One region of the Streptomyces sp. NBC_01304 genome, then DNA from elsewhere that is predicted to be linked to it. Evidence: riboswitches for the same ligand, from Rfam matches in the RefSeq annotation. Region 1 holds a riboswitch; the other holds the start of a gene.
The links. A riboswitch is a leader RNA that binds a small molecule or an ion and turns the genes downstream of it on or off. The one in region 1 is predicted to bind ZMP and ZTP.

Region 1 (10,040 bases):
GGGGCTCTCACCGGTGAAGCGGATCAAGTACCAGTACAGGAACGTCCAGTCGTACGAGGCCGGATACCCACACATCACAGGCTGCGCCCCACCACCACTGACCTCCCGCACCCACTGGGTGAACTCGCCCAGGGCAAGGGCGGGTTCGCTCCCCTCCTCCTTCAACCGCTCCCGATCGAGCCCACTGACGGCCAGCGCCTCGGGGACGAACTCCTCGCTGATGGGCTTGAGTTCGCGATAGAAGGTCTGGGCTTCGGGATCGGCGGGGTGCCATCCGCCCCCGTCCCCTTTCCCTTCCCCGTCCTGCCGTCCGGCGACCGCCGCGCCGAAGCTGATCATCGAGTAGGGGCCGGGGATGGGGCCGTCGGCCTCGATGTCGACGGAGATGTAGAGGCTGGGTCTGATGCGTCTGGCCATGAGGCGAGGGTGCCAGGGGCGCGTCGGCGGGGCATCTGAATTGTCAGTCGGCCGCCCGCAGCGGACACCCCGTACCCACCCGCGCCGTGAGTTCCGCACGCAGCGCGCCCAGTTCGGCCATGCGGGCGTCGATGACCTGGATCTTCTCCTCGAACAGCGCGGACAGTGCCGCCGCGGAGTCCGGCAGCTCGCGCAACTCCGCGCCGTGCCGGGCGATTTCCGCGAGGGAGAGGCCGAGGGTCTGCGCGGTGCGCACGTACTGGAGCCAGGCCACCGTCTCGGGAGAGAAGTCGCGGTACCCGTTGGCCAGCCGCTCTCCGGCGACCAGGCCGACCTTCTCGTAGAAGCGGATGGCGTCCCTGCTCAGGCCCGTCTGTGCGGCCAGTTCTCCGATACGCATGCCCTGTGGCCCCCACCCATCCCCGTCATCGCCCGTCATGGTGCGGCCGATGAACTTGACCTTGGACCGTACTCCACTGTTTAGCGTGAGGCGATCGCTGACCGAACCGTACTGGGAGCCCTCATCGTGATCCGATTCCTCACCCCCACCCGCCCCTCCTACCCCCGCGTCGTACGCGCCAGCGCCTGGTACGACCTCCTCGTCACCGCGGGCTTCGCGACGCCGTGGACGTACGAGCTGGTGCACCGCATGCTGTCGTCGCTGGGCGAGGCATGGGGACTTGGCGTCCTGCCCGAACTCGACCCGATGCAGGTCCTGTACGCGAATCTGATGGGCTCGGTCGTGGTCGTCTGGTCGGTGCTTCGTCTCCTCAGGCCGCTGCCCGTGCACGGTCTTTACGACGGTGCGGCGCGCACGCTGTTCTCGATCTGGATGGCGTACGCACTCGCCCTCGGCGCCCCGCAGTGGCTGTGGGCGTTCCTCGTCGTCGAGGTCACGTGGGGGGTTGTCCAGCTCGCGCCGTGGGCGGTCGGGAGGGCTGCGCGTGCGGAGAGAATGGCCGTGTGACCCTGCCGTTGCTTTCCGCCGGGGCGGTTGCCGCGCACTACGAGCGGGAATGCTGAACGCCCGTGTCAGCGGCCCGCGTTGATCTCCGCCTTGCGCACCGCGCCGTCCGGCACCGACCACTTCTTGAGGATCCTCGTGTACTCGCCGCTCTTGAGGAGGCGGGCAAGGGCCGCCTGTACGGCGTCCCGCAGGTCGGGTGCGGACTTGGCGACCGCGATGCCGTAGAGCGCGACCGGCTCGATCGGCCGGGAGGTGGCGAGTTCGAGGGACGTGCCGTCGGAGTGGGTCGCGGCCGTGTACGCCGCGAGCGGGTACTCGTCGAGGCAGGCCGCGGACCGGCCCTTGGCGACATCGGCGTACATGTCGAACGACGTCTCGTGCTCCCGGATGCGCAGCCCCTCGGGGAGCTTCTTGTCCAGTTCCCGCAGGTAGTCCTGCGAGACCGTGCCGTACTGCACGGACACGGACTTGCCCGACAGGTCCTCGGGGCGGGTGATGCCGTCCGGATTGCCCTTGCGCACGACGAGGGAGAGCCCGGCCCGGAAGTAGTCGACGAAGTCGACGCCGGGGCCGGTCTTCTTGCCCTCCGCGAGGCCCTTCTGGCGGTCCTCGGTGTCGACCATCGCCGACATGACCAAGTCATAGGTGCCGGTGCTCAGTGCGCCGAGCAGCGATTCGAACGCCGCCGTCTTGAACCGGACTTCGATGTCGAGCTCCCGGCCGAGCGCGTCGGCGACGTCCACGTCGATGCCGGTGGGCTTGCCCTCCTCCATGGATTCCATGGGCGGGTAGGACATGTCCGCGCCGACGGTGAGGGAGCCCCGGTCGCGGATGGCCTTCGGAAGCCGGTCGGAGAGGGAGCCGGACGCGGGCGGTGTCGTCCCGCCGGTCCCGGTCTTCCCGCCACCGCCCGGATCCTTGCCGCCCGTGCCACCGGTGGTGCCCTCGCCGTCGGGCCGCAGCGCCCAGGCGACGGCCCCGCCACCCGCCACGACCCCGGTGACGGACAGCGCGGCCAGCACACGGCGGCGGCTCGGGCCGCGGGGAGCGGGCGGGGTGACGGTCTGCTGCAGGGGTGGTGCGTACGGGCCGTCCACGAAGGGCGTGGGCGGGCCGAACTGGCCCAGGGGTGGGGGAGTCGGGCTCACGGCCGGGGGGCCTTCCGGCTCCGTGGCCGGGGGACGCGCCGGCTCCGCGCCCGGTGACCGCGGGTCACGCATGATCTCGGTGGAGAGCCGGTGCAGTTGTACGGTGACGGGCTCGGGCAGCCAGTCGCCGTACGGCCCGGCCGGCCCCACCCACTCACCGAGCCGCGCGAGCGAGGGCCGGGCCCCCGGATCCTTGGCCAGGCAGGCCGCCGCCAACTCCCGCAACCTGCCGGGGAGTTCAGCGAGCTGCGGCTCCTCGTGCACCGTGCGGTACATGAGCACCGTCGGATCGGCGGCCCCGTACGGACCGGCACCCGTGGCCGCGTACGAGATCACCCCGCCGAGCGCGAACACGTCCGCCGCGCCCGTGATCTTCGGCCCCGAGGTGACGAGCTGCTCCGGCGCCATGAACCCGGGGGTGCCGAGCGTGGTTCCGGTCATCGTCAGGGCGGTGTCCGCCGCGGAGTGGGCGATGCCGAAGTCGATGACGCGGGGGCCCTCGGCGGTGAGCAGGATGTTCGACGGCTTGAGGTCGCGGTGCACCAAACCGTGCGCGTGCACGGCCGACAACGCCTGCAGCAGCCCCGCCGTCAACAGCAGCACCGCGGGCTCCGGCAGCCGCCCGCAGTCGTGCACGGCGTCCGTCAGCGAGACGCCCGGCACGTAGTCGGTGGCCATCCACGGCGCATCGTCGTCCGGCGCGGCATCGACCACCGGGGCCACGAACGGCCCGCCCACCCGCCGTGCCGCGGCCACCTCGCGCGCGAACCGGATGCGAAACCCCCGGTCGTCGGCCAGCTCGGGCCGCGCGGCCTTCACCGCGACGGTCCGCCCGTCGGCCGAGCGGCCCAGATAGACCCGCCCCATGCCGCCGCTGCCGAGCAGCCCGATGAGCCGGAACCGACCGATCTGCTCCGGATCGTCCTTACCCAGCGGTCGCACCGAAACCCCCACGCTTCTCACCCATTGCCGAACGGCAGTATTCCGCACGCGATTTGGTGTGTCGCCAGGTGGGGCGGCCTCGCCCCGCAGCCGTCCCGAGGCCGGGGGGCGAGCCCGAAAGCGGACCTAGGCCAGGCCCGCCTCCGCCGAATCCAGCGTCTGCTCGAGCAGCACCGCGATCGTCATCGGCCCCACCCCGCCCGGCACCGGCGTGATCAGCGACGCGCGCTCGGCCGCCGACGCGAAGTGCACATCGCCCACGTTCCCCGCGTTGTAGCCCGCGTCGAGCACCACCGCGCCGGGCTTGATGTCCTCGCCCCGGATGAACTCCGGCCGCCCGACGGCCGCGACGAGGATGTCGGCCTCGCGGATGATCGAGGGCAGGTCCACGGTGCGCGAGTGGCAGTACGTCACCGTCGCGTCCCGCGCGAGGAGCATCATGCCGACCGGCTTGCCGAGGATCGCGCTGCGCCCGACGACCACGGCGCGCTTGCCGGTCGGGTCGACGTCGTACGCGTCGAGCAGGCGCATGATCCCGCCGGGCGTGCAGGAGGCGAAACCGGGCAGGCCGAAGCCCATCGCCGCGAACGAGTGCATCGTGACGCCGTCGACGTCCTTGCCGGGCGCGATCGCCTCGAACGCGGCCCGCTCGTCGATCTGCGCCGGCACCGGGTGCTGCAGCAGGACGCCGTGCACATCGGGGTCCTCGGACAGCTCGGTGAGGGTGGCGACGAGCTGCTCGGTGGTGGTCTCGGCGGGCAGGGCGACGAAGCGCGAGTCGATGCCGGCCTTGGCGCAGCGGTTGCGCTTCATCCGTACGTACGTCTCCGACGCCGGGTCGTCGCCGACGAGGACGGCGGCCAGGCAGGGCGCCTTGCCGGTGCGCTCGGTGAAGGCGGCGGCGCGGGCGGCGGTGCGCTCACTGATCTTGCGGGCGAGGGCGGTGCCGTCCATGAGCTGGGCGGTGTGTGCGGGCGCGGTCATCGGCGTCTCCTGGGCGTCGGCTGCGGAAGCTGCGGATTCGCCCAGGCGCGCGGCAACGTACGACGACACCGGTGACATCAGTGCGGCGACGCGAGACGGCGGACCGTCGGGCCGCTCCCCGGTGGTACTCCACCTCAGCGCCAGTCACGGCCCGCCCAGTACTTTAATCGACGCCGCGCCCGCCCCGGGCCGGGATGCCTACAGCCCGAAGAGACCGGGCTCCGTGGCGAGCGCTTTGAAGTGCTCCCTGGGGTCAGTGACCAGTTTCCGCGCCTTGAGGTCCATCAGGCCGCCCACCGCCGAGATCTCCGCCGAGACCGTGCCGTCCGTCTTGCGGATGGTCTGCACGATGCGGAAGGTCTTGCCCTCGCCCCACTCGAAGGCGCAGCTCACCGTCACCTCGTCGCCGGCGCGCAGCTCCCGCAGGTAGCGGATGGTCGTCTCCAGGGCGACGGGCCCGACGCCCTTGTCCACCAGGTCGCTCTGCCGGATCCCGGCCGCGTGCAGCAGCGACCAGCGGCCGTGCTCGGCGTACTGCAGATAGACGGCCTGGTTGAGATGGCCCTGGGTGTCCGTCTCGTAGCCCCGGACGGTCACGGGCACGGTGAAGGGCTGGGGCTGGAGTTCGGACTCGGCCACGGTTGTTCCTCGCTTCTCCTGTGGGGTTCATGCCCCTCAACTGGTGTGTGCGGTACGCCATTCCCGTGCGGAGCTGTCAGGCCCGCGCCGTGCTCAGACCCGCCGCGGCGACGCGAGCAGCCAGCGTCCGGCCTGCCCACCCCGCCCGGCATGCTCGCTGACTTGCCACCCCGCCCTCTCCAGGGCCTCCGAGCAGGCCCGTATCTCCCCCTCGGCCCCCGCCGAGAGCCGCACCGCGACCGCCTCCGGCTGCGGGGTCTCCGCCACCGCATAGCCCCCGCCGGTCCCGCCCGCCCCGCCCGCGGGTCGGCACCCCGCCGCCTCCAGGGCCAGCGCCGCAGCCTGCGCCAGATGGGTGCGCTCCCACCCGCACGGCCGCTCCGTCGCCCCGTCCGTATTGGTCATCCGGCGCAGCTCGACCAGCCCCTGCCAGGCGCTGCGCACCTCGCGCTCCCGGTGCGGCCCGGCGGTCCAGGGCTCCGCCCCGGTACGGGCCCGGAAGACCCCGGAACCGGCGTCCGTGACGGGGGCCGGCGGGGGAGGCGTCGCGCTCAGGAAGTCCTGTCTGAGCCGGTGGCCCGCCGGGGTCAGGAAGTACGCCCGGGGCGGCCGCGCGTGCCGGAAGGCGAGCCCCCGCCGGACCAGCCCCACCAGCTGGGCCTCGGAGCCGCTCAGCCGCCCGCTCGCCTCGTCCGCGCGCTCCACGATCCGGCGCAGCCCCGCCGTCAGCCGCTCGTTCGTGCGTTCCTTCATCGGGCCCCCTCCCGTGCCGTCCGCCGGACCCTGCCCGGCGACTTCCATGGTGCCGCGCGCCACTGACAACGGCCCGTCTCCGCGCGCGCTGAGCGCCACGCCGGGTGACAGTGGGCCGGGGGGCCGACATCCGGGACACCCGGACACTCCAACCCCCAGGAGGCAGAGATGGGAATCTTCGACAGGTTCAAGCACGACAAGAAGTCCGACGACTCGGCCAAGGAACAGGTCCAGGAGCAGGCCGCCCCCGGCCAGTCCGCCCCGGCTCCGTCGAGCGGCGACACCCCGGCCGCCACCGCCGAGAAGTACGCCGGAGCGACCGAGGACGCGGTCGACGCCACCAAGGAGGCCGCCGACCGCCTCGCGGCGAGCGCCCGCATCGCCCCCGAACCCAAGGCGGAGGCACCGGCCGCCGCCGCACCCGCGGCCCCCGCCCACCGCACGTACACCGTGAAGCCCGGCGACTCGCTCTCCGCGATCGCCCGCCACGAGCTGAACAACGAGAGCCGCTGGCACGAGATCTACGACCTCAACCGGGCCGCGATCGGCGGCAACCCGGACCTCATCCAGCCGGGCACCGAGCTCAAGCTTCCGTAACTTCTGAGAACGACTGGGCTAGGGCCTGTCCGGCGGATCTTCGCGGGCCCACGACGCCTGGCACGCACTCTCGCCGCACGCCCGAATCACCCAAGTACGTCCAGTACGAGGGCGATCCGGGCGCACGCCGAGAGCACGCACCAGACGCCGCGGGCTCTTCCGCGAAGATCCGCCGGACAGGCCCTAGGCGACCACGGTGACGGGATGCCGGACCACCGCGTCGAACAGATAGCCCTGCGTGTTGTGCACCGTCCGCTCCGGCTGACGGTTGCCCCGGGTGTCCGTTGCGCGCGCGAGGAGCTCCGTTTCCCCGCCGCGCACCGGACGCCAACGCGCCGACCAGCGCACCCAGTTGTGCGCCCGCGCGGGATCGCGAAGCCGGGCCCGGGTCCAGGTCGCGCCGCCGTCCGTGCTCACCTCGACCGAGGCGATGCCGCCCTTGCCGGACCACGACCGGCCGGTCAGCGTGTGCGTCTCGCCGGCCGCGAACTCCGCGCCCGCCGCCAGCTCGAAGGTGCTGCGGACCGGCTGCCGGGTGAGCGGCTCGGTGCCGCCCGGCGGGTACGCGGCGCCGAAGAGCCGGTAGAAGTCGGTGTTCCACGGCGAGTAGAGCGGTACGTCGGACACCTCGATGTCGCCCACCCACTTGATGGACGCGATGCCCACCCAGGACGGTACGAGGACCCGTACGGGATGCCCGTGGTCGTGGGGCAGCGGCTCGCCGTTCATCTCGTACGCGAGAAGTACGTCACCGAGCGCCTTGGCGACCGGCAGCGGTCGTCGCACCCGCCCCAGGTTGGCGCCGTCCGCCGTCACGTAGTCGGCGTCGAGCCCGCGCGGCTGCACATCGACGGCGTCGCGCGCGATGCCCGCCCTTTTGAGTACGTCGCCGAGCCGGACCCCGCGCCACCGCGCGCTGCCGATCGCACCGAGCCCCCAGGTGGTGCCGGTGACGCTCTCGCCCTGCTGGGACGTGAAGTAGCTGCGCCCGTTGCCCGCGCACTCCACCAGCGCGTCGGTCGTCACGGCGGGCAGCCGCCGCAGATCGTCGAGCCCGAACTCGGCCGCGCGTCCGCCGCGCAGCCCGGAGCCCCACACCTTCAGGCTCCAACTGTCCGCGTCGAGCACGGGAGTCGAGGTGTGGTTGCGCACGAAGAAGCGGTCCACCGGGGTGTGGAACCCCTTGCCCTGCCACGACGCGACCTTCGACTCCGCGTTGGTCCCGCGCACCGTGAACAGCTCGGGCGGCAGCGGCTTCACGATCCCGGCCGCAGCCGCAACCGTGGCTGATGCGCTTGCCGATGCTGATGCCGGGGCGGCACCCGCGGCACCGAACGCGGCGGCCCCGCCCGCTGCGGCCAGGAGCTTCAGCAGGACGCGGCGGTCGACGCCGTCCGCGCGGGCGTCCCCCGCGAGGAACTGCCGCAGCCGGCGGCGGTCGTACGAGTGCTCATCGACGAGATCGACATGATCATGCATGCGGACATCCTGCCCGCGGGGCTCGCCCCAACTCCATGACGGCACCGTGAAGTTCGTATGTCGCAAGTCGGCGGTAACAATCGGCCGCCCCGGACCACTACCTCATGACAACGGTCCAGGATCACCGAAGGAGGTACCGGGGGTGGCCGATGGGTGAGCCGGAGATGAGTGAGCCGGAAGCGGCGGAACGCTTCACGGCGATGTACGACGCGTGCAGACAGCGCGTCTGGGCCTATGCCGCGGCCCGCGCGGGGCGGCAGGCGGCCGACGAGGCGGTGAGCGAGACCTTCGCCGTGGCCTGGCGGCGCATCCGGGACATCCCGGATCCCGCCCTGCCGTGGCTCCTCGGAGTGGCCCGCAACGTGCTGCGCGAGGCGGCCCGCGACCAGGTGCGCCGGGAGGCGTTCGCCGCGCAGTACCTGGCGGGGGAGGGGGCGGCGGCACCGGAGGGGGATGTCGCCGACACCGTCACCGAGCGGATGGCGCTGCTGCGCGCCCTGTCCGGGCTCGGCGAGGACGACCGGGAACTCCTGGTCCTCACCGCCTGGCAGGGACTCGGCCCGCGCGACGCGGCCCGGGTCGTGGGCTGCTCCACGGCGGCGCTGCGGGTGCGGCTGCACCGGGCCCGCAAGCGGTTCGCCACGGCCGTGGAAGTCCTTGAAATCGCCGACGGCGAGCAGCAGTTGGCCGGCCGGACGCAACCTCGCATGGAACGCATGGAACGCATGGAACGCATGGAACGCATGCAACGGATCGACCGTATGGCAGGAGACGAAGCCCGATGACGAAGCAGACGCACGACCGGCGACGGGGCGACGTCCTCGACCGCCTCGCGGGGGCCCGCCCCGCCCACCTCGACCCCGACCGCCCGGTGACGGCCGAGACCCGCGTCGCCGAGCTGACCCGGGCGATGCGCGGGACTCCGCGCACGGCGGCACGGCGGCGACCGTACGTGAAGCCCGCGTGGGGCATCGGTCTGGTCGCGACCGGGACCGCGATCGCGGCTCTGGCCGTCACGCTCAACAGCGGCAGCGACAACGCCGCGCCCCAACAGGACGCCTTCAGCTGGAAGTTGGGGCAGCAGCAGGCGCCGACCGGCACGGTGGCGGCACGCCCCGTCCTGCGGGCCGCGGCGGCCACCGCGCTCAAGGAGCGCACGCCGAAGGGGCGCTACTTGAAGGTCGACTACGACTACTGGCAGAGCTTCCCCATTCGCGACACCGAGATCCCGTACACGATCGTGGGCGGCGTGCGTATGACAGCCTGGTCGGACATCAGGACGGGGGGGCTCATCGGGCCGCAGAAGGAGATCGCCTACGCCCCGTCGACCGAGGCCGACCTGAAGGCCTGGAAGAAGGACGGCTCGCCTAATCCGGCCCCGATCGATCCCAAGGTGCCGTACCGCGTGTCCGGCGGCACCGTGGGCGACATCGGGGACGGCCCGTTCAAGGTGCTGTTCGAGGCCAGAGAGAACGGCATGGAACGGTTCGGCCGGATCTACGCCAATCGCGCCAAGCCCTACTACATCGGCCGCGCCGTCACCCTGAAGGAACTCCGAGCCCTCCCCACCGACGTGAAGGCCCTGCGCGCCGACCTCATGACGGGGTGGACCGGTGATGCCAAGAAGCGGAATCCCACGCAGGAGGGCTTCCTCTTCGAGGCTGCCCACAGCCTGATCCTCGACCTCCCGGTCGAACCCGCCCTGCGCGCGGCGGCGTTCAAGATGCTGGCGGACCTGGAGGACGTGACCGTCCAGGAGAAGGCCGTCGACGTGGCGGGCCGCACCGGGGCGGCAGTCGTCCTCGACCAGAAGGACAGTCGCGGTGGCGTGCTGCGGCAGCGCCTCCTGTTCGACCGTCAGACCTCGCGCGGTCTGACGTACGACATCTCGGTGGTGGAACCGGGCGGCCGGTACCAGTCGTTCGCGCCGGGAGCGAACATCTACTCGGAGGTCGTGAAGAAGATGGTCTGGACGAACGAGGGACCCCCCAAGAGTCCCCGGCCGTAGCGCCACCAGCAGCGAAGCCGGTCCCCGCGCACTGCGGGGGCCGGCCGCGTGTGCGTCAGCCGGTGACGTTCAACAACCGGTTGGGCGAGCCCGGTCCGGGATTGAC
Region 2 (10,040 bases), 1.9 Mb from region 1:
CGCTGATCGGGGCCGAGCCACTGATACCGGACTCGGCCGACCCGGCGGTCGCGGCGCTCGAGGGCGAGCGGCGCTCGGCGCTGCTCGGGGCGCTCGAGCGGCTGGGCGAGGACCAGCGCCTGGTCGTCACGTACCGCTATCTCCTGGACATGGACGAGGCGGAGACGGCCGAGGCCCTCGGCTGGCCGCGCGGCACGGTGAAGTCCCGGCTGAACCGCGCGCTGAAGAAGTTGGGACGGCTGCTGCCAGGACCCGGGGAAGGAGGTGAGGAGCATGAATGAGAGGGAGGGCGATCCCGAGGAGCGACTGCCTGAGGGACGACTGTCCGAGGACCGACTGCCTGAGGACCGACTGCACGAGGATCTACGGGAGTTGAGCCGTCACATCCGGGTGCCGGATGTCGCCGGCGAGACGATGGCCGAGCGGGTCATCGCCCAGATCATCGCCGAGTCGGTGCCGGTCCCGGTGGCCGAGCCGCCGGGACGGTTCGAGCGGCTGCGTGCCCTGCTGCGCCGGCACTGGCGACGGCTGACGGCCGCGCTGTGCGGGGTCGTGACGATATTGGTGCTCACACCTCCGGTGCGGGCCGCGGTGGCCGAGTGGTTCAACTGGGGTGGGGTCGAGGTCGAGTACGCCCCCGAGTCGCCCCGGCCGACGGACGAACCCGTGCCCGGCTGCGAGAACCCGGTCTCCCTGGCTCAGGCCGCCCGGCGGGCGGGCTTCACACCCGCGGTGCCGAAGGCACTCGGCGCCCCGGACGCGGTGTCGGTGACCGGACTGCCGCTGGGCCGCCATGTGGTGAGCCTTTGCTGGCGCGCGGACGGTGCGGGTGGAGCGGGCGAGGCGATCGTCCGCCTGGACGAGTTCCCCGGGGACCTCGACATGACCTTCTTCGGGAAAATGGTCCGGGTCGAGCCCCAGCAGACCGTGGTGGGCGGCGCGGACGCCTGGTGGTTCCGCGAGCCTCACCTGCTCACCTTTTGGATGAAGGACAAGGACGACCAGATCTGGGAGCACGCCGAACGCACCGCGGGCCCGACGCTGTTGTGGTCGCCGAGCCCCGGAATCACCGGGCGGCTGGAGGGCGAGGAGTCGATGCGGCGAGCGGTCGAGATCGCGGAGTCCGTGCCGGCTCAGGGCAGTTGAAAAAAGTTCCGGCAGAAGGGGAACCTCGGCGGCTCGAGCGGTGTACCAGGAGTGAGTCGGCACGGAGGGACCGTGCCGGGGGCTCGCTGGGGGCAGGGATGCGTACGGTACGGAGGCTGGCCGCGCTGGTCAGTGCGTCGGTGGTGGGGGCCGTCCTGACGCTGGCGGGGGCTTCGACGGCGGTGGCCGGTGGGCCGACCAGTGTGCTGGTGACCTCACCGGAGAGCGGCGAGGCCGGGGCCGTCTACTCCACCGCGAAGGAGTACCGGCAGCTGGGCGAGCTCCTCGGTGATCCGTCCGGGGGCAGGACCACGACACCGCCGAACCTGAACGAAGTGATGTACGGCGGACGGCAGATCAACGTCACGTGGATGGCGCACGACATCTCGCCCTGGCGGTACGACCAGGTGTACCCGGACGTCGGCGCCAAGAAGGGCATCACGTGGATACACACCTCCACCGACGCGGACAAACCGGGTGTGGGCATCTGGCACAAGGCCGAGGAGCCGGCGAAGTTGCGGGCTCTGCTGAAGGGCCTCGGGGTGATGGGCAAGATCGGTGACAAGGGCAGCGGCATCCGGCCCTCCGATCCGACGGCGGGTGCCGGCGCCGACGAGGAGCCCGCCGCTCCCGCTCAGGGGGAGCCCAAGTCCGCGGTGGCGGCCCTGCCGTCCGACGACTCCACCGGCTGGTGGTGGGCCGTACCGGGCCTGGTCGCGGGGGCCGCGTTGGCACTGGCGATACGTCCATTTGCCGCTCGGCAACTGCCCGAGCCCCTGAGCCGGTTGATGAGGCGGGAGCGCCATGGACCCGGTCCCCGGCAGGAGTTGATCGACTCATGAGGCGGCTGCTGCGCAATCTCACCTTCGCCCGGGTCCTGCTGGCCGCCCTCGCTCTGGGGGCACCGACCGCCTCGGCGAAGATACTGCCGAGCGTGGTCCTGGATTCCGCCGCGACCGACACCACGGTGATCCTGCGGGAGAGCGATCCTGACCTGGAGCGGCTGAACGAGCTGCTGCCGCCCTGGCCGATGAACACCCATGCTCCGACCCTGGCCAAGGGCATATCGCCGGACACCGGCCGTCAGATCACGGTGCTGTGGCGCGGTGACCGTGACACCGTGGTCAGCGCCTATGCCGTGCTGCCCGACTACCTGGGCTCGGCCTGGGTGCGCGCATCGGCGCATCTGCTGGTCAGTTCCGGCATGGCCGCCCGGAGGGACGGCGACGACTGGCAGAAGGCGAAGCCGGGGCTGCTGCCGTTGCTCGAACGGCACGGGCTGTACGACCCGTCGGCACAGTCGGCATCGGAGGCCGGGCGGGAGACCGGCGCGGCGGCCGGGGCCAAGGCCGCGCAGGTCTCCGCCGGGGACAACTGGTGGTGGGCCGGGCCCGGCCTCGCCGTCGGACTGCTGATCGGCGCGGTCGGGGCCCGGCTGATACGGCGGGCCGGCCGGGAGAGCCCGGCCGGTGCCGCCGCGGGAGGGCCCGCAGGTGGGCCGCCCGGGGATCAGCTCAGGTCGATACCCGGGTAGAGCGGGAAGCCGGCGAGGAGGTCGGTGGCCCGCTGGGCGATCTCGTCCGAGGTCTTCTGCTCGAGGATGTGCTGCGCCTTGGAGGGGGCGCCCTTGCTGGTCGTGCCCGGCTGGGTGGCCGAGAGCACCGTGTCGATCAGGCCAGCGATCTCATCCATCTCGGCCGCGCCCAGGCCGCGGGTGGTGAGGGCCGGGGTGCCGATGCGGATGCCGGAGGTGTACCAGGCGCCGTTGGGGTCGGCCGGGATGGCGTTGCGGTTGGTGACGACGCCCGAGTCGAGCAGGGCGGCCTCGGCCTGGCGGCCGGTGAGGCCGTAGGAGGAGGCGACGTCGATCAGATTGAGGTGGTTGTCCGAGCCGCCGGTGACGAGCGTGGCACCGCGGCGCATCAGGCCCTCGGCGAGGGCGCGGGAGTTGTCCACCACACGCTGGGCGTAGTCCTGGAAGGAGGGCTGACGGGCCTCGGCGAGGGCCACGGCCTTGGCCGCCATGACATGCGGAAGGGGGCCGCCGAGCACCATCGGGCAGCCGCGGTCGACCTGGTCCTTGAGGGAGTCGTCGCACAGGACCATGCCGCCCCGCGGGCCGCGCAGCGACTTGTGGGTGGTGGTCGTGACGATCTGGGCGTGCGGCACCGGGTCGAAGTCGCCGGTCAACACCTTGCCGGCGACGAGGCCCGCGAAGTGCGCCATGTCCACCATCAGGGTCGCGCCCACCTCGTCGGCGATCTCCCGCATGATGCGGAAGTTCACCAGGCGGGGGTAGGCGGAGTAGCCGGCGACGATGATCAGGGGCTTGAACTCGCGGGCGGTCGCGCGCAGCGCCTCGTAGTCGAGGAGCCCGGTCGTCGGGTCGGTGCCGTAGCTGCGCTGGTCGAACATCTTGCCCGAGATGTTCGGGCGGAAGCCGTGGGTGAGGTGGCCGCCGGCGTCCAGGGACATGCCGAGCATGCGCTGGTTGCCGAAGGCCTGGCGGAGTTCGGCCCAGTCGGCGTCGGAGAGGTCGTTGACCTGGCGGGCGCCGAAGCGCTCCAGGGCCGGGACCTCCACCCGGGCGCCGAGCACGGCCCAGAAGGCGACGAGGTTGGCGTCGATGCCGGAGTGCGGCTGGGCGTAGGCGTGCCGGGCGCCGAAGAGTTCGCGGGCGTGCTCGGCGGCGAGGGACTCGACGGTGTCGACGTTGCGGCAGCCTGCGTAGAAGCGGCGGCCGATGGTGCCCTCGGCGTACTTGTCGCTGAACCAGTTGCCCATGGCGAGCAGGGTGGCCGGGGAGGCGTAGTTCTCGCTGGCGATCAGCTTGAGCATCTCGCGCTGGTCGGCGAGCTCCTGGCCGATGGCGTCGGCGACACGGGGCTCGACGGTGCGGATCACGTCGAGGGCGCTGCGGAAGGCGGTGCACGCGGTGGCGGCCACGGCCTCGGCGGACGCGCCGGAAGCAGAGGCGGACGCGGACGCGGTGGCAGGGTCGGGCGCAGGGGACATCAGGGACCTCCGGACGATTCGTTCACGGTCGTTCTCGGTTCGGCCCAGGCGCACGGCACACAGTTCACGAGCCGCTCCCCGATGGTTGATCCCATCTCAGCGCGCCAGTCACGGCCCTGCCGTCACCTTACCTTCGGTGGTGCCGGGCGAGGTTTCCTCGTCCAGCATCCGAGCGACGATAGAAAGGGGCCCCACCAAGGCCCCCCACCGCAGAATGAACGGAGATCCCGTGACCATGACGTCTGCAACATCTCCCGCCGGTCAGCCCTCGCCGACGGAAGGTGCGATTCGATCGGCGGAGGCGCACAGCGCGCACAACTACCACCCGCTGCCGGTCGTCGTCGCCACGGCCGAAGGTGCGTGGATGACGGATGTGGAGGGGCGGCGCTACCTCGACATGCTCGCCGGGTACTCGGCGCTCAACTTCGGCCACGGCAACCGGCGGTTGATCGACGCCGCCAAGGCGCAGCTGGAGCGGGTGACGCTGACCTCGCGGGCGTTCCACCACGACCGGTTCGCCGACTTCTGCACGGAGCTCGCCGAGCTGTGCGGCATGGAGATGGTGCTGCCGATGAACACCGGGGCGGAGGCGGTGGAGACGGCGGTCAAGACGGCCCGGAAGTGGGGGTACCGGGTCAAGGGAGTGCCGGACGGCGCGGCGAAGATCGTGGTCGCGGCGGACAACTTCCACGGCCGTACGACGACCATCGTGAGCTTCTCCACCGATGCCGAAGCGCGGGCGGACTTCGGGCCGTACACACCGGGGTTCGAGATCGTGCCGTACGGCGATGTGGACGCGCTGCGGGCGGCGGTGGACGACAACACGGTGGCCGTGCTGATGGAGCCGATCCAGGGCGAGGCCGGGGTGCTCGTGCCGCCGCCGGGGTATCTCGGCGCCGTGCGGGAGCTGACGCGCGAGCGGAATGTGCTGTTCATCGCGGACGAGATCCAGTCGGGGCTCGGGCGCACGGGCAGGACGTTCGCGTGCGAGCACGAGGACGTCGTGCCGGACATGTATGTGCTCGGCAAGGCGCTCGGCGGTGGGGTCGTGCCGGTGTCGGCGGTGGTCTCGTCGTCGGCGGTGCTCGGGGTGTACCGGCCCGGGGAGCACGGCTCGACCTTCGGTGGTAATCCCCTCGCGTGCGCCGTCGCGCTCGAGGTCATCGCGATGCTGAAGACCGGCGAATACCAGCAGCGGGCAACGGAGTTGGGTGAGCATCTGCACCATGAGCTGGGGCTGCTCGTCGCGGACGACTCGGGGCCGGTGCGCGCCGTGCGTGGGCGCGGGCTGTGGGCGGGCGTCGACATCGACCCGGCGTACGGCACCGGGCGGGAGATCTCCGAGAAGCTGATGGACCGCGGGGTGTTGGTGAAGGACACCCATGGCTCGACGATCCGGATCGCGCCGCCACTCGTGATCAGCAAGGAGGATCTGGACTGGGGGCTCGATCAGCTCCGGGCCGTCCTGACCCCCTGATCCAGGGACGTCCCAGCCCTCCTGCCCCCTGATCCAGGGCCACCCCGCCCCCGACCCAGGGGCAGGGGGCAGGGGGTGTCCTAGAGGATCACGTGAGGCAGGAAGCGGGCGTACTCGTCCGTGATCAGGCCCGACGACTCACGGATGCCGAGCCCCGCCGCCTCGTCCTCGACGACCCAGGCGCCGAGCACCACACGGTTGCCGTCGAAGGCGGGCAGCGGGGCCAACTCCTGGTAGCAGCAGGGCTCTTCGCGCACCTCGGAGGAACGGCCCGGCTCGTGCACGGTCACGCCCGCGCCCTCGCGGCCGAGCAGCGGTTTGGCGACGTAGCCGGTGGTCATGGCGAGTTCGCGGGGGCCGTCGAGGTAGGCCGGGAGCAGGTTCGGGTGGCCGGGATAGAGCTCCCAAAGGATGGCGAGGAGGGCCTTGTTGGAGAGGAGCATCTTCCAGACGGGCTCGATCCACAGGGTGGAGCCGGTGCCGCCGCCGTTGTCGAGGGTGGCGAGGACCTGCGGGCCGAAGCGGTCGGTGGTCAGCCATTCCCAGGGATACAGCTTGAAGCAGCTGCGGATGAACCGGAGCCGCTCGTCGACGAAGCGGCCCGTCAGACCGTCCCAGCCGATGTCCTCCACGGCGATGGCCTCGGTGTCGAGACCGGCCTGCTCGGCGGTCTCGCGCAGATAGGCGACCGTCATGAGGTCCTCGCCGAGTTCGTCGCCGGTGGAGTGCGCGAAGTAGAGCGGGCTGCCCGGCGGCAGCAGCTTGGCCTGCCCCCGCCAGGCCTCGACCAGGCGCTCGTGCAGGGAGTTCCACTGGTCGGCGCCCGGGAAGCACTCCTCCATCCAGAACCACTGCGGGCTCGCGGCCTCCACCAGGGAGGTCGGCGTATCGGCGTTGTACTCGAGCATCTTCGCCGGGCCGCCCCTGCCGTCGTAGCGAAGGTCGAACCTGCCGTACACGGACGGGAGTTCGGCACGCCGGCGCCAGGCCTCGCGGATCAAGGTGATCAGCCGCGGGTCGGTGATGCCGAGGTCGGCGAAGCGGTCGGCGGCGACGATGTGGCCGGCCGCGGCGAGGCACATCGCGTGCAGTTCCTCGACGACCTCCTCCAGGGCCTCGACCTCGGGGAGGGAGAACTCGTAGTAGGCGCTCTCGTCCCAGTAGGGGCGCAGCGAGTCGTCGGGGTGGCGGGTCAGGGGGTAGATCAGGCCCTGCTCCTCGACCACTCGCTGCCAGCCGGGGCGGGGTTCGACGGTGTGGCGTTCCATGGCGTACGCGGTCCGGGTCCGGCTCAGCCGCCGCTGGAGGACGAGCAGCCGAAGCCGCCGCGGTCCACGGAGGACTTGTTGAAACTCCCGCCGTCCACACGGCCGTTCTTGGAGCTGCCGCCGTAGTAGTAGGAGCCGCGGCCCCCGCTGTCGCACTCGTAGCTGGGCAGCTTCTTGTGCGTCACCGGGTCCACGCAGCGCTTGTCCGGCTCGGAGCCGCAGGCGCTGAGGGCCGCGGCAAGCACGCCCATGCCGCCGAGGATCACGGTGCTGGAGCGCAGCCGCCGGGGCTTGCTCGCGCTGCCTGCGCCTACTCCTGTGCCTGCTCCCGCTCCCGCTCCTGCTGCGGTCGTCGTCATCTTTCGGCCACTCCCCCGTGGTACTTCGGCGTACGTCTGTCGTGTGCGGTGTGCCTCTGCCACGCACGTGTGTCGTGTGCGATCGCCGAACAGCGTAGAGAAGAGCGCACGCCCGCCCGCAGGCGGATCCCCCCGCCCACCGTCAACTACAGTCGCTTTGTGCTCCTTGGGATGATTTGCGCGCTCGGCGCCTCGGTCTGCTTCGGTACGGCCTCCGTTCTGCAGGCGATGGCGACGCGTGCCATCGCGCCCGGCACCGGGTCCGGAGTCGACCCCGGACTGCTGGTGCGAGCCCTCAAGCAGTGGCGCTATCTGCTCGGACTCGGGTTCGACGGGCTCGGTTTCGTGCTGCAGATCGTGGCCCTCAAGTCGATTCCGATCTACGCGGTCGGGGCGGCCCTCGCCGCGAGTCTCGCCGTGACGGCGGTGGTCGCGGCCCGGCTCCTGAACGTCCGGCTCAGCGGCGTCGAATGGGGCGCGGTCGGCGTGGTCGTCGCCGGGCTCGCCCTGCTCGGCCTCGCCTCCGGCGCGGAGGGCGAGAAGGCAGGGTCGACCGAGCTCAGATACGCCATGCTCGGCGCGGCCGTGGCCGTCCTGCTCGTCGGCGCGATCGGCGGCCGGCTGCCGGACAGGCCGCGCGCCCTGGTCCTCGGCCTCGGCGCGGGCTGCGGGTTCGGCGTGGTCGAGGTCGCCGTACGCCTCATCGACGACATGGCCCCGAAGGCACTGGTGACCAACCCGGCGACGTACGCCCTGCTGCTCGGCGGCGGCGCGGCCTTCCTGCTGCTCACCTCGGCCCTGCAGCGCGGCTCCGTCACCACCGCCACCGCGGGACTGGTGCTCGGCGAGACGATCGGCCCGGCCCTGGTGGGCGTCGTATGGCTGGGCGACCGGACGCGGGACGGACTGGCGTGGCTGGCGATCCTCGGCTTCGCGGTGGCGGTGGCGGGCGCGCTGGCGCTCGCGCGGTTCGGGGAGGCGCCGGTCGAGGAACCCCATCTCCCGGACCGCACCTAGGGCCTGTCTTCAAACTCCCGCCTGCCCCGCGACGCCGCAGTGACATCAGCTGCTGCCGCAGCGGGCGCACGCTCGCCGCACCGGGCGAAAGCCCAAGTACGTCCGGTCCATCGACGGAGCCTTCCACCCGGCACGCCGAGCGCACGCACCAGACGCCGCGGGGCCGCCCTTCGGGCGACGACGGGAGTTTGAAGACAGGCCCTAGGACTTCGCGGTCCGCCGCACCAACGGCACCAGCACCGCCGCGACCGTGAGGTGCAGCAGGGACAGCACCACCTTCGTGCCCGCCTCCGCCTGCGACGCGAGCGCCGGAAGCAGCGAGAGCAGGGTGACGACCGCGGCGGTCCGGGTCCAGATCGCCAAGGCCCGCCCCGGCAACCGGCGTTCGAGGAGCGCGAGCGCGCCCCAGCCGAGCAGCGAGATGCCGAGCGTGGTGGCGAGGACCGCGCCGATCCCGACGTCCATCGGATCCTTGCCCGCGCCTTGGGGCACGACCAGTTCGGCCCCGGCCGCCCGGCCGACCGCCCACACCAGTGCGGTGGCGGCGACGGCGGAACCCACGGCGAGCGCACGGTCGCGCCCGCGCCGGGCAGTGGGAGTCCCGGCTCCAACAGCGGTGGCGGCAGCGGCGGTTGAGGTCTCAGTACCCATGGCGATCTCCTGGTGAAGAGGAACCGAAGTGGTCGAGAACGACCGTACGAGCCAGGAGCGAGACGTCCCATGCGTCACTGTCTCTCGTTTCTACGCGATCGTCTCGACCTGGCGCCGATCCGATACGACGGCGCTACGGTTCCCCCATGGACGTCCTCAGCGATGTGATCGCCACGGTGCGTACCGGCGAGCCCCGTTCGGCCCTCGTCCAGTGGCGGGCGCCCTGGGGGCAGCGGTTCGCCGCGGGGCCCGGCGCCGGGTTCCAGGTCGTGCTGCAGGGCTCGTGCTGGCTGATCCGCCCGGACGAGGAGCCGGTCGCGCTCGGCGTCGGGGACGTGGTGTTCCTGCCGCACGGCCGGGGCCACGCGCTCGCCGACCACCCCGACACCCCGCTCGCCGAGCCGTCCTGCGACCCGCCCGGTCACGACCCGGGACAGCGCTACGAACAGCGGTACGCGGCCCCCGCCGGCGGACAGCGCACCCCTGAGGCGCCCACCACCGTCACCCTCTGCGGCGCCTACCAACTCGACCCGGAACGCGCCCACCCCCTGCTCGGCGACCTCCCCGACCTGGTGCACCTCCCGGCCAGGCTCGGCCGCCACCCCGAGATCAGGGCCGCCGTCGACCTGCTCGCCGCCGAGCTGGAACGGCCCAGGCTCGGCGCGGACGCGGTGGTGCCGGCACTGCTCGACATGCTGCTGCTGTACGTGCTGCGGGCGTGGTTCGAGGAGCGGCCGGGCGACGAGGGCGCCGAGGGCGCGGGCTGCCAGGGCTGGACCGCCGCCCTGCGCGACCCGGTCGTCAGCGCCGCCCTGCACGCCATCCACCGGGATCCCGGACTGCCTTGGACAGTGGCCAAGTTGGGCGCCGAGGCGGGCAGTTCCCGGGCGGCCTTCGCGCGCCGCTTCACCGCGTTGGTGGGCCGGCCGCCGCTCGCCTATCTGACCTGGTGGCGCATGACGTCGGCGGCCCGCCTGCTGAGCACGTCCGAGACCCGGATCGCGCTGGTGGCCGAACGGGTCGGCTACACCTCGGAGTTCGCCTTCGCCAACGCGTTCAAGCGCGAGTACGGCACCTCTCCGGGACGCTACCGGCGGGACTCGGCGG

Region 2: another riboswitch for ZMP and ZTP. It lies ahead of OG430_RS20110 (glycine hydroxymethyltransferase); the one in region 1 lies ahead of OG430_RS11625 (bifunctional 5,10-methylenetetrahydrofolate dehydrogenase/5,10-methenyltetrahydrofolate cyclohydrolase).

The regions. Positions count from the first base shown of each region.
Region 1 covers NZ_CP109055.1:2,658,827-2,668,866, reverse strand. The annotation lists gene OG430_RS11645 (3'-5' exonuclease) at 1-417, opposite strand, end outside; gene OG430_RS11640 (MerR family transcriptional regulator) at 461-817, opposite strand; gene OG430_RS11635 (hypothetical protein) at 944-1,384, shown strand; gene OG430_RS11630 (bifunctional serine/threonine-protein kinase/transporter substrate-binding domain-containing protein) at 1,450-3,474, opposite strand; gene OG430_RS11625 (bifunctional 5,10-methylenetetrahydrofolate dehydrogenase/5,10-methenyltetrahydrofolate cyclohydrolase) at 3,601-4,458, opposite strand; ZMP/ZTP riboswitch at 4,491-4,616, opposite strand; gene OG430_RS11620 (acyl-CoA thioesterase) at 4,657-5,097, opposite strand; gene OG430_RS11615 (hypothetical protein) at 5,191-5,850, opposite strand; gene OG430_RS11610 (LysM peptidoglycan-binding domain-containing protein) at 6,019-6,447, shown strand; gene OG430_RS11605 (sulfite oxidase) at 6,631-7,926, opposite strand; gene OG430_RS11600 (RNA polymerase sigma factor) at 8,091-8,711, shown strand; gene OG430_RS11595 (CU044_5270 family protein) at 8,708-9,934, shown strand; gene OG430_RS11590 (S8 family peptidase) at 9,990-10,040, opposite strand, start outside.
Region 2 covers NZ_CP109055.1:4,606,553-4,616,592, forward strand. The annotation lists gene OG430_RS20090 (RNA polymerase sigma factor) at 1-281, shown strand, start outside; gene OG430_RS20095 (hypothetical protein) at 274-1,146, shown strand; gene OG430_RS20100 (hypothetical protein) at 1,245-1,988, shown strand; gene OG430_RS20105 (hypothetical protein) at 1,985-2,680, shown strand; gene OG430_RS20110 (glycine hydroxymethyltransferase) at 2,656-4,161, opposite strand; ZMP/ZTP riboswitch at 4,197-4,283, opposite strand; gene rocD (ornithine--oxo-acid transaminase) at 4,397-5,638, shown strand; gene OG430_RS20120 (glutathionylspermidine synthase family protein) at 5,719-6,906, opposite strand; gene OG430_RS20125 (hypothetical protein) at 6,930-7,157, opposite strand; gene OG430_RS20130 (hypothetical protein) at 7,437-8,282, shown strand; gene OG430_RS20135 (DUF6069 family protein) at 8,484-8,933, opposite strand; gene OG430_RS20140 (AraC family transcriptional regulator) at 9,080-10,040, shown strand, end outside.